DNA from 2 places in the Eisenbergiella sp. OF01-20 genome. Region 1 is predicted to be linked to the other one. Evidence: riboswitches for the same ligand, from Rfam matches in the RefSeq annotation. Region 1 holds a riboswitch; the other holds the start of a gene.
What was found. A riboswitch is a leader RNA that binds a small molecule or an ion and turns the genes downstream of it on or off. The one in region 1 is predicted to bind thiamine pyrophosphate.

Region 1 (9,053 bases):
CATATTGAAAGTATGGATCTGGAGCCTTACAAGGAAAAGATACAGGCGTGGTACCGGAAGGCCCAGCTTCCTCCTGCCCGGCCCGGAAAGGAATCGGCCCTGGAGGTACTGGATTTGGATTTCTCCTATATTACAGGAAATCCGGTTCTCCGGAATATTGCATTTAAAATAGAAAAAGGGGAAATGCTCAGCATTGTAGGGAAAAACGGTGCAGGAAAAAGTACCCTTTCCAATCTGGTGTGCGGTTTTATTAACCCGGACAGAGGGAGCATTCTGCTGGGCGGTACGGACATTTCCACCAAATCCATAAAGGAACGGGGCGAGGTAATCGGCCTTGTCATGCAGAATCCCAATCAGATGATCAGCAAACCTATGATATATGATGAAGTGGCATTGGGGCTGGTGGTACGGGGCGTTCCCGAAGAAGAAGTGAAGGAACGGGTCTTTGAAACGCTGAAGATCTGCGGTTTGTATCCTTTTCGTAACTGGCCCGTCTCTGCACTGAGCTTCGGACAGAAAAAGAGGGTGACCATCGCCTCTATCCTCGTAATGAATCCGGAGGTCCTGATTCTGGACGAGCCTACGGCGGGACAGGATTTCAGGCATTATACGGAAATTATGGATTTTCTGAAGGAAATCAATGACCGCCTGGGGATTACCATTATGATGATCACTCACGATATGCATCTGATGCTGGAATATACGGACCGGGCTATTGTCATTGCGGACGGCGAGCTGATAGCGGACGATATCCCCGCCAGAGTATTGACCAGTGAAGCCATAGCGGATAAAGCATACCTGAAAAAGACATCGCTGTATGATCTGGCGGTGAGATGCGGGATCCCGGATCCTTCCGGTTTTGTAGAACGGTTTATCTATTATGAAAGAGAGGAGAGAGCCAATGGCTAGACTTCTGACTTATACGCCCAAGAATACCTGGATCCACCGTCTGAGCGGCGTGACGAAGATGCTGTTTTTTATTCTCTGGTCCATCGCGGGCATGCTCACCTATGATACCAGGATTCTTGCTGTCATGCTGGCCGTCAGCCTGTTGATCTTCAAGGTGTCCAAAACCGAATGGAAGCAGGTGGGGACGGTATTCAAGTTTATCCTTTTTTTCCTGTTCCTGAACCTGCTGACCGTTTTCCTTTTTTCCCCTTACCAGGGAACGGAAATCTACGGAACCAAGACGGTGCTGTTCCACATAGCGGGACGTTACAGCGTTACTACCGAGCAGTTGTTTTACGAGTTCAATATCATGCTGAAGTATTTCACCGTGGTACCGGTGGTGCTGATGTTCATGGTGACCACCAACCCCAGCGAATTTGCAGCGAGTATGAACCGTCTCGGAATCAGCTATAACGTGGGATATGCCATCGCTATTGCCCTGCGTTATGTGCCGGATGTACAATCCGATTTTACCAAAATAAAACATGCCCAGGAAGCAAGGGGAATTGAAATGTCCAACAAGGCATCCCTGTTTAAACGCCTTAAAAATATGGCTAACATTATTTTCCCTCTCATTTTTTCCAGTATGGATCGCATCGATGTGGTGAGTAATGCCATGGAGCTGAGAGGCTTCGGGAAGAAGAAAAAAAGGACGTGGTACATGGGGAAGTCCCTGGAACGCAATGATTATCTGACACTGGCTTTTGTCATCTGTTTTGTCGTGGGGGCGCTGGTGATTACGTTCTACGACGGCAACCGGTTTTATAATCCTTTCCGGTAACGGATGGGATACAAAAGCCATCCGTGTTTTGCATATTACACGAAAAATATAAGCCCTGACAGCATGGAAGGAAAGGGATAAGGAGAGCAGCTATGAATTTATCAATTACAAACGAAAAACTGCAGGTACAGATAAGCAGCAGAGGGGGCGAAATGCAGTCCATTATACGGGACGGCAGGGAGTACCTGTGGCAGGCCGATCCGCAATACTGGGATGAAAAAGCGCCTAACCTCTTTCCCTATATTGCCCGTATGACGGAAGGAAGATATACGCTGGACGGTAAAAGTTATCCCATGCCGCTCCACGGCTTTGTACATGTGACGGAACTTATTGCGGAAGAACAGACGGAGGATCGCATCGTTTTCCGGCTGGACGCCGGGGAAGAGACACGGAAACATTACCCCTATGCGTTTACCTACCGGGTAATATATGAACTGGACGGGGATGTCCTTCATATTACTTATCAGGTGGAGAATCATGATGAAAAGACTATGTATTTCGGAATCGGCGGGCATCCCGGTTTTCTGGTTCCCATGGAGGAGTCTCTTGGATTTGAAGATTATTATCTGGAATTTGCCGGCAGAAAAGAGTATGACGAACCTGTCAGAATCGGATTTTCCCCGGAGTGTTTCGTGGATGGCAGTACAGAACCTTTCCCTCTGGAAGACGGGAAAAAGATACCGTTACGGCACAGCCTCTTCGATAATGACGCCATTGTTCTGACACAGGTGCCGAAAATGGTGTCATTAAAATCAGACAGGGGTACGCGCCGTGTGACAGTGAGTTACCCGGATATGGACTATATCGGTTTCTGGCATGCCACATTAACTGAAGCACCTTATGTTTGTATAGAACCCTGGTCGTCCCTTCCTTCAAGACAGGGAGTTGTAGAGGAGCTTTCCGACCAGCCGGGCCTGGTAAGCCTGAAGGCCGGCGGTGTGTACCGGAACAGCTGGAGCATTGAGATTCAGTAAGCTTCCCAAAACGGTATATAGTTTCTGCAATATGGCGGCCCTGTCTGAATTTTAGACAGGGCCGTTTTTCAGTGTGCCTTAAGGCACGCTTTCTATGGAAGGGGCGGAGAGAGAATGGTATTTGCCCGTCATACCTTTTTTCATGGATTTAGTTACTGCCCGTAGCCATAACCTTCAGCCTTCCCATCACCTTCTCCACCGGGGGAAGGGCAATAAGGATAACGGTAAGAATCGCTTCCGGAAGAATATAGCTGAGGTTATAAAGGGTAGATGCCCAGATGGCGGCCATATTTCCCCCAAAGTCACCCACATAAGTGGTATAGAAAATAAATCCGGAAATTTCATGGAACAGGAACCGACCGGCTACGCCCACGAGATAACCCTTCAGAAGGCCGTGCTTTGATTTGCTGAAGAATCCGGAAAGACCGAGGGCGCCGAATGCCAGCGGAAAGTCCAGAAGGACCTGGGCGGGATGAACCACATAAGGCCCGGTAATAAACTGCAGCACACCATAGGCCAGAGCGGCTATGATGCCGACTTTCGGACCATACCAGTAACCGGCCAGACAGACGATTAACATGGAAAAAAGGGTGATGGATCCGCCGTTAGGCAGGCTGGGCAGCTTGATAACGGTGGCGATGACGGTTGCCAGGGCAATGGCAACGCCGGAATAAACGACTTGCTTTACGGTGATAGAACTTTTGCTCATAAAAAAACCTCCTTGGTATTCGTACGCAAAGAGGGGAAACAATGACTGCAACGGCGGCAATAACTTTTATAATTATTACGCAGACAATTACAATCATATGACGTTCCTGTGTAAAGACAAATAATAGAAGGTATAAGTTGATCTTATTTGCTTTTACAAAGGTGCTTCCTTACGCCGGTATTACCCGGGTCAAGTGGTAAGGGTCAGAAACCATCGGTTTCAGTCTCAGCAATCGGCTCCCCTAGCGTGCATCTGTATTAAATTCTTATTTACTATAAACTGGCAACACAAAAAAGTCAAGTATGTACTGAGAAAAGTGTACTTCTGCAGCTGTTAATTATAACGAAACATAGAATAAGGTCAGAATATAATGGAAGATGTTGGCGCTTTAGCAAATATGGTAAATATTATATACTAATGTTAATAATTATTTCTAGCCAGATTAAGAAAATACATATATACTATTAATTAGTAGTAAATAGAACTGGCAGGTATATTAAAGATGATTGACAGGTTGTTTGCGGAACGTTTAATAGATAAACTATCACAGTTTACGGAATATAATATTAATATTATGGACGAGGACGGGATTATCATAGCGAGCAGAATGAAGGAAAGGGTCGGTACTTTCCATGAGGTAGCATTTCAGCTGATGAAAGGAGATGAGGACAGCAGGGTTGTAACGAAAGAAGATTCGGATAAAGGCGTAAAATGCGGTGTTAATATGGTGGTTCATGTAAATAAAAGAAAAGAAGGCGTAGTTGGTTTGTCAGGTGATCCAAGGGAAATAATGCCGGTGGCAAAAATTGTTAAGATGTCTGTAGAATTAATGCTGGAGTATGAATCCTATAAATTTGAAAGCTTGAGAAAATATAATTTAAAGGAACAGCTGATACACCTGATTTTGTATAGTGATGATTTTGTCAGAGAGGATTTAACAAAATATATTGTTGCATTGAATCTGGAAGAAGATATGGTGCGTGTGCCTATTTTGATAGAATGTAAGGACAGTACGGTGAGCGGGGAAAAACTAAGACAGCTTCTGGAGGACAACAAATATTTTTCAAGACAGGATTTTGTTGACATTACCAGGGAAGGTTTTTTGGTGATTTTTAAATCCATTGACTGCCCGATCGGATATATCATGCAGGATTACAAATATATGATTGCAGAGTATCTCGCTGCCTTTCTGCAGTATATCAGGCATGCGGATATTAAGTCAGGGATATATATAGGGCCTTTACAAAATGACATCATGTACTATCGTCAGGCCTATCTGTATTGCCTGTGGATGCAGAAAAATATAAGAAAATCAGGAAGCTTTTATTTTTATGATTATATAGTGAAATATCTGGAGTCAATGGCATCAATGACAGAATTCCATACGCTGTTTTTGATGCTCAAGCAGAAGCTGGGACAAAAGTTTATTGATAATTATCTTGAAACGATAGGTGCTTTAATTGAAAAGGAATATAACCTGAATAATGCCAGTGACTGGCTGCATGTACATAAGAATACGCTGGTGTACAGGCTGGATAAAATCAGGGAAATTCTTAACATGAATCCTCTTGCGAAAAATTCGGACAGGGAATTTATGGAATGCTTTTATTATTATCTTTTGAGAAAATAGAAAACTGAAAATTCAAATGAGGAATGAGAAATAGTTTCATTCCTTTTTTATTTGTATTGACAACACAAAAAAAGGCGGAATTCTTTGTAGAAGGAGGACGAGAAGATTTCGTGAAGCATGACTATAATTAATTTATACAAAACAGCAGTGAGCAAATCAATACCTTGCTTATGAAAGAAAGCAGAGGTGTATGGACAGAGAATGAGAGCAGAATACAGGGACGCTGAAATAATTATCCGTAAGGCTATTGAAGAAGTAATGCCGGATAAAGCAGTCCGAACCGTATTGAATAAAAGAAAGAGCCTGGAAAATGTTTATGTAGTGTCAATCGGAAAAGCAGCCTGGAAAATGGCATATACATGTCAGGAAATTCTTGGCGAGCACATTAGAAAAGGTATTATTCTTACAAAATACGGTCATGCAGAAAAACCGCTTGATAAATTTGAAATTATTGAAGCGGGTCACCCTATACCTGATAATAATTCAATTGCCGGAACGCAGAAGATTATTGACATGGTTAAGACGCTGACAGAAAAAGATAATATTATTTTTTTATTATCCGGAGGAGGTTCCTCTTTATTTGAAAAACCAATTCGTGGAATTACGTTGGAAGATCTCCAGGAAGTAACACAGCAATGTTTAAAATGCGGGGCTGATATTACAGAAATAAATACGATAAGAAAAAGGTTATCGGATGTCAAGGGCGGGAAATTTGCTGCATATTGTGCGCCTGCCAGAGTTTATGCAATTGTATTGTCAGATATTCTGGGAGATAAACTGGATATGATAGCCTCAGGACCAGCTTATGCAGACACATCTACATGTGAGGATGCCTTTCATATTATTCAAAAATACGATCTGAAGTTAAAAGAAAATATTCTTTCTGCTTTAAAAGAAGAAACACCGAGATACGTGAATAATGTAGAAACATATTTGACAGGCAGTGTAAGCGAATTCTGTAAAGCAGCAGCGAAGTATGCAAAAGAATTGGGATACATTCCCTATATTTTGTCCGATACATTAGACTGTGAGGCAAAAGAAGCCGGAAGATTCATCGCATCTATTGCACGTACTGTATTAGAAAAGAAAGAATACAGTTTAAAAACGCCGTGTGCGGTAATAGTAGGCGGGGAGACAGTGGTTAAAGTTTCCGGGAGGGGAAAAGGCGGCAGGAATCAGGAAATAGCGTTAAGCGCCGCAGAAGGAATAAGGGATTTGGAAAATGTGGTAGTATTTTCAATCAGTTCAGACGGCACAGATGGACCAACGGATGCAGCCGGCGGAATTGTGAATGGAAAAACAGCCGAAGAGTTGGAAGCTCTGGGAATAAAATGTGAAGAGGCATTAAGAAATAATGATTCTTATCATGCCTTGGAAAAGATAGGGGGATTAATTAAAACCGGTGCAACAGGAACTAATGTGAATGATATAGCAGTCATTCTTTGCAAAGCATAAGGAGGGAAGTGTTATGAAGGATTCGATACATAAGTATTTCCAAATTGGGACAATTCAGTGGATGAGTCATCCCCCTGCAGACTATGAGGTGTTGGATTCCATTAAAACTATCTGCTGCGATGATTACTTTGATGTGTTGGAAGTAACGCAGATGAAAGAAGAGGCAGTACGTGAGAGTGCAAGGAGAATGCTGGAGCAGTCACACATAAAAGTGTGCTATGGAGCACAGCCAAGGCTGCTGGGGCCGGGATTGAATCCAAATGATATCGATGAAAATGGCAGACTTAAGGCAGAAAAAACTCTTATGGATGCTGTGGATGAAGCTGAATATTTAGGGGCGGGAGGTATTGCTTTTCTGGCCGGGAAATGGGAAGAAAAGACAAAAGAAAAAGCATATCAGCAACTTTTGAAAACTACAAAAAATGTATGTGATTATGCGGCTGGAAAAGGGATGACAGTCGAACTGGAAGTATTTGACTATGATATGGATAAGGCGGCCTTAATAGGTCCGGCGCCTTATGCAGCAAAATTTGCAGCTGATATGAAATGTATGTGCAGTAACTTTGGCCTTATTGTGGATTTATCTCATTTCCCAACCACATATGAGACTTCAAAATTTGTTATACAGACATTGCGGCCCTTTATAACACATTTTCATATTGGTAATGCTGTTGTGAAGGAAGGGTATGAAGCATATGGCGATCAGCATCCCAGATTTGGTTTCCCCGGGGGTGCGAACGATACGCAGCAGCTATTGGATTTCTTTAAGATACTGAAAGAAGAGGGATTCTTCGATCAAGAGAATCCATACGTCCTTTCCTTGGAGGTAAAACCCTGGAATGGAGAGAATGGGGATTTAGTTTTAGCAGGTACAAAGAGAGTTATCAATAGAGCATGGGCTCTTTTAGATGATTAAAATAAGAGGAGGATATGAACTATGAAGAGAAGGTTTATGGCATGCGTATTGGCCGGTATATTGGCGGCAACTGCTTTGGGTGGTTGCTCAGGAACAACTGAGACAGTAGACGGCGGAGATGAAGTGACGGAAAATGTGGAAAATAAGGGGGCGGAAGATGTAGTTAATGAAGTTGGAAACGAGGAACAGATTACATTGAAGTTTGCAACGGGAGCTTCCGAATGTGTTACAGCACTGAATACCATTTTTTCAAATTATAATAGCGAACATCCCAATGTTACTGTTGAAGTAACCGTTCTTCCGGGAGGTGTTGCCGGATTTAATTCCGCAATGGCCTCCAAATTGGCAGCAGGCGATGCACCGGATCTTTTCCAGTATCAGTGGGGATCGCAGATTAACACATATGCAAAGGGAGGTAATTTACTGGATATTACTGATATAGGAATCCGGGATACCATTCAGGATATTAAAAAACCGATGAATGTTTATAATGGAAAGGATTATGCATATCCGGTTGAATTTTCTTTATGGGGATTAATGTATAATACTGACATTGCTGAAAAGGCGGGAATTACAGAGACTCCGAAGACATTCGACGAATTTCTGGCGGATATGGACAAAATGAAAGCCAATGGATTGGAATATCCATTTATAGTTCCGGCAAAGGATGGTTCGGGGGCTACAGGTTTTGTATTCTGTTATCTTCATCAGATAGTTTCCGGTAAGAATCCTGACTTTTATTATCAGTGCTGTACGGGTGATAAAAGCTGGGACGGTGAAGAATGGAGAACATTATTTGAGACGTATGAAAAAATCCTGGAATATGCAAATCCTGACAGTCTTGGACTGGATGTAGACAATGCTTTAACCAGATTTGCAAGAGAAGAAGGCGCTTTTATGGTAAGCGGTCCAAGCACCATTAAAAAGCTTGAAGAAATGAACCCTGAGTTAGAAGGAAAACTCAAGTACATACCATTCCCTTTATATGACAGTGAAGATGAATATAAAACGATTGCAGATTTTGATTCATGTATATCCATCTGGTCGGGAACAAAATATAAGGAGGCGGCAATTGATGTTTATAAATATTTATACCTGCCTGAGAATAATACGCTGCTTGCCGAAGCAAGAAATGCAGTTCCTATTGTAAAAGGTGCGGATACAAGCTTTGTTGATGCATCCCTGCAGGATCAGATTCCCATTCTGAATGAAGGAAAATATGTAGGTTATTCTGAGAGAGAATGGATTCCCGGAATAAAGGAAATCATGAAAACTATTGTTCAGGAATGGATCGGAGGAACAGATCTGGATACTACTCTTGCAAACTTGGAAAAAGAGCATCAGAGACTTTTGGATGCTGATAAAGAATTTTTGACAGGATTTGAAGAATTAAGATCCAGTATGAGAGAATAGGAAAATAGCAGGCCTATGCTCCTGGGATTAAGGGCATGGGCCTGTTTCACTAAGGAAGGGCGCATTCTATATGAATCATAATAAAAGAAAAAAAATATCCGTGTCAGCTCTAAATATTTTTCAATACGGGATAATGTTTCTGCCAATGTTAATACTGTTTTTGATTTTTTCTACGTATCCTGTAGTTGAAGGGGTTTTTTTCAGCTTTACGGATTGGGATGGTTTAA
Region 2 (9,053 bases), on a different contig from region 1:
GCTTTGATCTCGGAAATATTTCCCCGTATCGCCGTAAAACGCACCTCCTTCAACAGCTTCTCCGCCGTTTCCGTACGCAGCCGGCTGGCGCCCGCTCCAACCGGATCCAGAAGCACCGGATGCCCGCAGGCATTTGCTTTTTTTCCCGCAGCCAACATGGCGGGTATCGTACGCTGATTCAACGTCCCTATATTGATATTCAGCCCGGCGCAAAGGGAGGTGATTTCCTCCGCTTCCTGCAAATCATCGGCCATAATAGGAGAACCCCCGCAGGCCAGCAAAATGTTGGCACAATCGTTTACAGTAACATAGTTCGTGATATTATGGATAAGGGGTGCCTGGTTTTTTACCCGTTCCGGAAAAGCCGCCATAGTGTTTTGTTCCATGGAATTTTTTTGTTCCATGGAATGCTTCTGTTCCATGGAATGCTTTGTCTCTGTCTGCATATTTATCCCTCTTTTCTCATCTTGCTCGTAACGGTTTTATCCCTGTTACTCTTATTCTTCAAAAATGGACACAATCTCTCCGTCCAGAATCCGGTTCATGTTTTTCACCGCGCAGAAGTTTCCGCACATGCTGCAGGTATCCTCTTTTTCCGGCCTGGAGGCTTCCCGGTAGTTTACGGCTTTTTCCGGATCCATGGCGAGGCGGAACATTTCGTTCCAATCCAGCCTCTTGCGTGCTTCACTCATGGAATTATCCCAGGACATCGCTTCCGGTACCCCTTTGGCAATATCTGCCGCATGGGCGGCAATCCTGGCAGCAATAATCCCTTCCTTCACGTCCGCCAAATCCGGGAGGCGCAGATGCTCCGCCGGGGTCACATAGCACAGAAAAGCAGCCCCGGCTGCGGCTGCGGCCGCGCCGCCGATAGCGGCGGTAATATGGTCATAACCCGGAGCCACATCGGTCACTATCGGCCCCAGCACATAAAAGGGGGCGCCGTGGCAAAGTGTTTTCTGGATTTCCATATTGGCGGCAATCTGGTTCAGCGGCATATGTCCCGGCCCTTCCACCATAACCTGCACCGCCTTTTCCCAGGCCCTTTTTGTCAGTTCTCCCAGAGTAATCAGTTCCTCAATCTGGGACGCATCTGAAGCATCCGCCAGACAGCCGGGCCGGCAGGCGTCTCCCAGGCTCAGCGTAACATCATATTCCCGGCAGATATCCAGGATTTCATCAAAATAGGCATAAAAAGGATTTTCTTCCCCTGTCATTTCCATCCAGGCGAAAAGAATGGAGCCTCCTCTGGAAACGATATTGGTCAGCCTTTTGTTTTTCTTGAATTTATGGGCGGTTTCCCGGTTAATGCCGCAGTGGATCGTCATAAAATCCACACCGTCCTCCGCATGCATGCGCACGATATCCATCCATTCCCGTGAGGTTATCTTCATCAGCGGTTTGTGATAAGAAACCACCGCATCATAGATAGGCACCGTTCCGATCATCGCCGGGCAATTCTGCGTAAGATACCTTCTGAATTTCCGGGTATCACCGAAGGAGCTCAGATCCATAATGGCCTCCGCACCCATATTCACGGCGCTGCGCACTTTTTCATATTCCATCTCCAAATCCGTCATATCCCTGGAGGTCCCCAGATTCACATTGACTTTCGTTTTCAGCATCGAGCCAAGCCCGTTAGGCACCAGGGACTTATGAAGCTTATTACAGGGAATGATGATTTTTCCCTCTGCCATAAGCCGCATAAGAAGTTCTTCTGAAAGCTTTTCTTTTCCGGCAACAATTCTCATCTCTTCTGTAAGGATTCCCTTACGTGCCGCCTCCATCTGTGTAGCATAATCCATCCTGCTTCCCTCTTTCCTGTTCAGGAGGGCCTGATTCGGAGGAGAAATGTCTGTATCCGGAGGAAAGTCCAAAAAAACGGAGCATACCCCTATAGGTATACTCCGCTGATAAACTGATCTCTCACTTCTTCCTACGTTGGCATTACCCAAATCAGGTTTAAGGGTCGAAGTTGGATTACTTCCTCTCAGCCTGCTCACAAGCTCCCCTGAACATATGTATTTTGCAATACCGGTACCGGTATTGTTCTGTCGGTTATCATATCATGACTGCCGTTTTTTGTCAAATGTGCGTCTGACGGGCCTGTGATTACCGTTCGTACTTGTCTGAACGGTCACCGCTCATGCTCTCTTGGAAAGCACTTCCTCTTCATACTTCTTCACTTCCTTGAACCAGTCACCCTTTACAGGCACATTGTTCTTTTCGCAGAAATAATCCCAGACATCACCGAAAGGATAGGTCTTCATTTCCTCCTGCATTGCCATCAGTTCGGTAAACTGGTTGGTATCCTGCAGCTCCTTGAATTGCTTGTTGGGAGAAACAAGGGCGTATAACAGGGCCTTCTGCATATTTCTCATGCCTACTGTCCACGCGGACACACGGTTAATGCTGGCATCAAAGAAATCCAGGGCGAGAAGAACGCGGTCAATGGCGTCATTTCTAACGATTTCTTTGGCAATTTCTTTGGTTTCATCATCAAACAGCACTACATGGTCACTGTCCCAGCGGACCGGCCGTGTCACATGGAGGGCAATCTTCTCATTAAACAGAAGCATGGAAGATATTTTATCGGATACCAGCTCCGTCGGATGATAATGCCCGTTATCCATCAGGCTGATGATACCGTTCTTAGCCGCATAGTTTATGGTGAATTCACTGGAACCTACGGTATAGGATTCCAGGCCGATGCCGAACACCTTGGATTCCAGGCATACGAGAACCTTTGCTTTGTCATAAGGGATAGAAAGTATCTGATCCAGGGAATCCTTAAATCTGGCTCTGGGGCCTATTCTGTCGGCAGGAATATCCTTGTAGCCGTCCGGGATCCATATATTCATTGCACAGGGAACGCCCAGTTCTTCCGCAAAATACTGGGAAATGCGGACACACGCTTTTCCGTGTTCAATCCAGAAATTACGCACCTCATCAATAGGGCTGGACAGGGTAAGTCCGTCCACTACCTTACTGTGCGAGAAAAAGGTGGGGTTAAAATCCAGGCCGATTCCTCTTTCCTTAGCGAAATCCACCCATTTCTGAAAATGTTTGGGCTCCAGCTTATCTCTGTCCGCAAATTCGCCCTCTTCAAACACAGCATAGCTGGCATGCAGGTTCAGCTTATGCCTGCCGGGTACCAGGCTGAATACCTTATCGATATCCGCCATCAGTTCTTCCGGTGTTCCGGCCTTTCCGGGATAATTTCCGGTAGCCTGGATTCCCCCTGTAAGAGGCCCCTTCTGATCAAAACCGGTTACATCATCCCCCTGCCAGCAGTGCATAGAAATTGCAATTTTTTCAAGGGTTTCCACTGCCTTGTCCGTATCCACACCCATCGCCGCATACATTTCCTTCGCAGAATCGTATCTTTCTTTTACGTTCATAAATCTTCCTTTCCGTCCTCCAGGGACACCGTGTCTCTTAACACTTTTTTTATAATAGGATTACTGCCTTCCGGCATTGGCCCCTCTCCGTTTCCGGAGGAAACCAGCTGTCATTCAGCTGGGATCATACTTTTTCACGCCGAAGGACTCATAGATGCAGGCGCGTACCTGGGCAAGCCCTGCGAATTTACCATCCTTGAGCATCTGTACCGCCAGGTTTCCGATTGCGGTAGCTTCACCGGGACCGGCATAGACACAGCAGCCGGATTTATCTGCGGTAAGCTGGTTCAAATAGGCCGCATGGGAACCGCCGCCCACGATATTGATGGAATCAAAATGTCTTCCCGTCAACGATTCGATTTCCCGCACGGTTTCCGCGTAGCTTTCCGCCAGGCTCTGGTAAATAACCGTCGCGATCTGTCCGGTGGTTTCCGGCTCTTTCCATCCATTTTTTCTGCAGCAGGCTTTGATCGCCTCCGTCATATTTTCAGGCGCCAGAAAAGCGTCGTCATTTACATCCACACGGGATGGGAAATCACTTTCCTGTGCCGCCATCTCACAAAGCCCGGCAAAGGAGTACTTATCTTCCAGCTCATGACGTACGGACTGTATCATCCATAGCCCCATGATATTTTTCAGATAACGGAAACGGTATTCATAGCCGCCCTCATTTGTAAAATTCCGTTTTCTGCTCTCCGGCGTACAAATAGCCCTGTCATTTTCGATTCCCATCAAAGACCATGTCCCGGAGCTTATGTACAGACAATCCTCCGTGAGGGCCGGCACCGAAATAACCGCCGATGCCGTATCATGGGTGGCAGGCATAACCACTTCGCAGGAAAAGCCCACTTCTTCCTCCACCTCTTTGGAAAAAGGTCCCACCACGGTTCCCGGCATATGCAGGGGGTGGAAAACAGCAAGGTTATATCCCAATCTTTCTATCAGTTCATAATCCCACTGCTTGGTTTCGGGGCTGACAAGCTGGGTCGATGTGGCGTTGGTATATTCGGACATTTTATTCCCTGTAAGCAGAAAATGAAAATAATCCGGCAGCATCAGCAGCCAGTCGGCTTTCTCCATATTCTCCGGCTCCTGTTTTGAAACCGCCATAAGCTGGTAAATGGTATTAAAAATCTGTTTCTGGATCCCGGTTCTGGCATACAGCGCATCCTCCGGAATGACCCGGTAAACCTCTTTATCCATTCCTTTTGTCCTGCCGTCCCGGTAACCATAGGTATTGCCCAGAATCCGATCTTGCTTATCAAGCAGCACATAATCCACCGCCCAGGTATCGATTCCCATGGACTTCGGTACCTTTCCCGCCGCCTTACAGGCCTTCAGCCCTTCTTTGATCTCACGAAACAGCGCAGGGATATTCCAGCACAGATGACCGTCCTTTTTCTCCATACCGTTTTCAAACCGGTATACCTCTTCCAGTTCCATTCTGCCGTTTTCCAGATGCCCCAGAATATGACGGCCGCTGGAAGCCCCGATATCTACCGCAAGATAATATTCAGCCATAATCCACTCATTCCTTCCCGTGACTTACCGCCACACTTTTGTAATCCTGACATCACTCTATTTATTATACTACCGGCATCCTCCTTTTTTTAGGACGGGGATTGCAAATTTACCGTCCTTATTTGCACTTTTTTTATCTGCCCCCTCTGGCTCTTTGACTTATAAAAAGCAAAATGGTATGATAACCTTACTCAGTCTTTCCCCGCCAGACGGGGAAAGTCCTCCGGACAGACCGCCGGTCTTCCTCACTATATGGAAAGCAGGAAAGGACACACATGAACCAGGAACTTTTAAACAAACTGAAGGTGATCTCCCCCGAGGAAAAGCAGATCCTTGCCGGGGCGACGAAGGTACAGAAAAGCATTTATACCGCCGAAGACGATTTCATCGTGGACAGCCGCCAGATGCTGGATGCGGGAAAGCTGATTGATATCAGGCCCCATACCCGGTTTGTACGGTTTCCCAGCCACAGACATAATTATATAGAAATCATATACATGTGCAGCGGAACCACTACCCACATCATAAATAAGACGACAAAGGTCACACTGGACACGGGTGATCTCTTGTTCCTGAACCAGAACGCCACGCAGGAAATCCTTCCTGCCAAAGAAGAGGATATTGCGGTTAATTTTATCGTCCTTCCCGAATTTTTTGACAAAACCTTTCTGATGATGGACGAACGGAGTGCGCTGCGGGAATTCCTGGTGGGTTCGCTGAAAAAAAACCGCAGCTTTACCGACTATCTTCATTTTCATGTCAGCCAGGTCCTGCCCATACAGAATTTAGTGGAAAACCTGATATGGTCTCTGGTATACCGCCAGCCGAACCGCAGGAATATCAATCAGACCACCATGGGACTGTTGTTTCTCCAGCTTTTGAACCATACGGATAAAATCAATCAGGACGATCCGGGGCAGCATGAACAGAATATAGTCTTTACGGCAATGAAATATGTGGAAGAAAATTATAAGACAGCCACGCTGGATGAGCTTTCCGCGCAGCTGAAGGAACCGGCCTATTATTTAAGCAGGCTGATCAGCCGGATGACGGGAAAAACCTTTAAGAACTTACTGCAGACAAAAAGGCTGAACCAGTCAGCCTTTCTGCTTACCACAACCACGCTTCCCGTGGAGGAAATCATCGCGTCTGTGGGGTATGACAACACAAGTTATTTTCACCGGATTTTCAGGGAGCAGTTCGGCATGACGCCGCGCACCTACCGTCTTTCCCATGAGCCGGTCAGTTCTCCGGATACAGACAGGTGATACCGGAGCGTTCGAACAGCTCCAGCCAGGTATCGGACGGCTTTTCATCGGTAACCACCACCTGGATATGATTGATGTCACAGATTTTGGAAAATGCCACTTTTCCGAATTTTGTGTGATCTACCGCCAGAATACACTGCTTGGCGGATTTCAGCATCGTCTGCTTAGCCTGGGAAAAAAGTTCGTTCCCGTCCGTAATTCCTTTTTCCATATCAAGCCCTTTACAGGAAAGGACCACCTTTTCCACATTGAAGGCTCCCAGGCCTTCGATAGCCCTTGGCCCCACCAGCGCCAGATATCCTTCTTTCAGGCTTCCGCCTGAAGAAATAATATTCCAGTCCGCCACATCGGAAAGCTCCAGAATCACTTCAATGGAATTGGTGATTACCGTCAGACGTTCCTTTTGCTTCAGTGCCTTGGCGATGAATACGGCTGTCGTGCTGGGATCCAGGATAATATGATCCCCGTCCTCGATGAGTGTTTCCACGATTTTGGCTATCCGCTGTTTGCCTGCAGGATTATTTTTTTTTCGGATATTAAAGGGCATATCCAGGCTGGTATTTTCATTTAATACCGCTCCGCCGTAGCTTTTTACCGCCAGTCCGTCCTTATCCAGCTTATCCAAATCTCTTCGGATGGTTTCCTCGGATACCTGGAATTCCTGGCTCAGTTCGCTGACGATAACCTTTTTATCCTCCTGCAGCTTTTCAAGAATCAGATTTCTTCTCTCTACTGCTAACATAAGCAACCCTTCCCTTATATGCCTTATCGATATGCGTTACAAAATGGAACGGCAGATCTGTTCATCCGGGTGGGCAATCACGGACGAATCCAGATACATTCCGTTACCCGCGACGGACTGTTTTGCTTTTTCTATGGCCGCTTCCACCGCCGCAACCTCCCCGGTCAGTATCAGATAGGATTTTCCGCACATCCCTTTGGCGATACGAAGCTCAATCAGATCTACGATTGCCGTTTTAGCCGCCACATCCGCTGCCACGATAATAGACGCCGCGTCATAGGTTTCCAGAATGCCGAAGGCACTGATTTTATCAATTTGCGTAGCTCCGTAAATAGCCGGAAAAATACTTTCATGGGGATTTCCAAGAACAAAGCTGTCAATCAGCTCTTCTTCCCTCACCTTTCCCGCCGCTTCCACCGCTGCATTCACTGCGCTTAATTGTCCGCTGACTAAAGCAATGTACTTTCCCGGACAGACCGTCTGCGCTTCCAGCAGCTCCACATCCGCCGTCTTTACCATCACATCCGCAGCGGTAATTCCTGCGGAAACCGTTTTAAATTCAATCATGCCTATAGCCTTGCTCATATATTCTTACCTCTCTTACGACACAGTCAGAGTAATCACACCGCCGCCTACGCCTGTTACCCTGCCGCTGACAGAGGCATGGATCGGCACACTCAAGCCTTTGGCTGCGGCAGCTATTACCTGCCCTCTTTCCACCGCATCCCCCACGGATACCACCGGCTCCGCCGGCGCCCCGATATGCTGGCTTAGAGGGATGGCAACCACGTTCACTTTCTTCACTTCATCTTCAATAGGCGCTTCCCTGTCATAAGCGGACAGTCCCAGTCTGGCCTCCAGCCGTTCCTCCGGCGCTTTGCGGTATTCCCTGGATTCCCTTACGGGAGCGGGGAGAATATCCGCCGGAGGTTTCACTCCCGCTTTCCGAAGCCCAGCCTTATATTCCGCCATCAGGCTTCTTGGCGCCAGCCCCTGGGGACAGGAATACAGCTCACACAAACCGCAGGAGCTGCAGAAAAACGTATTAACAAAAGGATTGGCATCCCTGAAATCCCGGTTTGCTGCAGCCCGCATGAATTTATGAGGTTCAATTTGGTGTCCCAGCGCATGTCTGGGGCACAGATCCGTACACGCCTGGCACTGGCAGCACGCGGACGCCGCACGCTTTAATCCGATGGCCGGATTCTGGTTTTTCTTCTGAATCAGGGAATGCTCCTTTGGCAGCACCAGAACCGCATTGGTGGTTTTAGTCACCGGGGCCGACGCACTTTTTATATTCCCCATCATAGGACCGCCAACCAAATAAACCGGATCCTTCACGACAGCTCCCCCCGCAAATGCCACACAGGTTTCCAGCGGGGTTCCCAGAGGCACCCTGACCGTAACCGGCTCCGCCACTTCCCCTACTATGGTTACCAGTTTATCCGTCACAGGCTGGTTTTTATGCAGGGCTCTGTAAATATTATACATGGTTTCTACATTGAAGACAGCAATGCCTTCTTCTATGGGAAGACCTCCGGGCCTGACAACTCTTCCGGTTGCTTCATAAATGAGCACCACCTCGTCCCCCATAGGATACACACTGTCAAGAAGCTGCAGTGAAACCTTGGGAAACCGGTGGATGCATCCCTTTAATGCCGCCACGGTGTCCTTATATTCGCCTTTAATTCCAACAATAGCACGTTCCGCGCCCACAGTGTCTGCCACCAGCTGGAACGTTTCCAGTATTTCTTCCGCATATTTTTCAAGAAGCTGCCTGTGCAGCTTCAAAAGCGGTTCACATTCCGCGCAGTTTAATACGATGATCTGCGCCCGTTCATCAATTTTCATATAGGTGGGAAAGCCTGCTCCGCCGGCACCTACCACACCATTCTCTTTTATGATATTACTTAAGTCTTTACACTCCATAGCCTGCTCCACTTTCCCGGAATCACACCAGCCTGCTGGCATCATCGATGATTCCCACAATTGCGGCATCCACAGGGGCATCCTGCATATCGCAGCCAATTCTGGCCGCACTCCCCTGGGCTACAAGCACGTATTCTCCGATCCCCGCACCGATATTATCGATAGCCACCAGTCTGTCCGCATGACTTTTCA

Region 2: linked by a shared signal. The riboswitch ahead of thiC (phosphomethylpyrimidine synthase ThiC) and the one ahead of DXA36_RS25510 (energy-coupled thiamine transporter ThiT) in region 1 are both predicted to bind thiamine pyrophosphate.

What each region holds. Positions count from the first base shown of each region.
Region 1 covers NZ_QUES01000032.1:47,914-56,966, reverse strand. The annotation lists gene DXA36_RS25525 (ABC transporter ATP-binding protein) at 1-909, shown strand, start outside; gene DXA36_RS25520 (energy-coupling factor transporter transmembrane component T family protein) at 902-1,729, shown strand; gene DXA36_RS25515 (aldose 1-epimerase family protein) at 1,822-2,703, shown strand; gene DXA36_RS25510 (energy-coupled thiamine transporter ThiT) at 2,852-3,412, opposite strand; TPP riboswitch at 3,562-3,665, opposite strand; gene DXA36_RS25505 (CdaR family transcriptional regulator) at 3,915-5,042, shown strand; gene DXA36_RS25500 (glycerate kinase type-2 family protein) at 5,244-6,497, shown strand; gene DXA36_RS25495 (sugar phosphate isomerase/epimerase family protein) at 6,511-7,413, shown strand; gene DXA36_RS25490 (ABC transporter substrate-binding protein) at 7,435-8,826, shown strand; gene DXA36_RS25485 (carbohydrate ABC transporter permease) at 8,897-9,053, shown strand, end outside.
Region 2 covers NZ_QUES01000021.1:79,044-88,096, reverse strand. The annotation lists gene thiM (hydroxyethylthiazole kinase) at 1-371, opposite strand, end outside; gene thiC (phosphomethylpyrimidine synthase ThiC) at 498-1,805, opposite strand; TPP riboswitch at 1,917-2,023, opposite strand; gene DXA36_RS21180 (L-rhamnose isomerase) at 2,145-3,401, opposite strand; gene rhaB (rhamnulokinase) at 3,516-4,922, opposite strand; gene DXA36_RS21170 (AraC family transcriptional regulator) at 5,198-6,190, shown strand; gene DXA36_RS21165 (DeoR/GlpR family DNA-binding transcription regulator) at 6,165-6,932, opposite strand; gene DXA36_RS21160 (BMC domain-containing protein) at 6,969-7,517, opposite strand; gene DXA36_RS21155 (4Fe-4S dicluster domain-containing protein) at 7,533-8,861, opposite strand; gene DXA36_RS21150 (EutN/CcmL family microcompartment protein) at 8,884-9,053, opposite strand, start outside.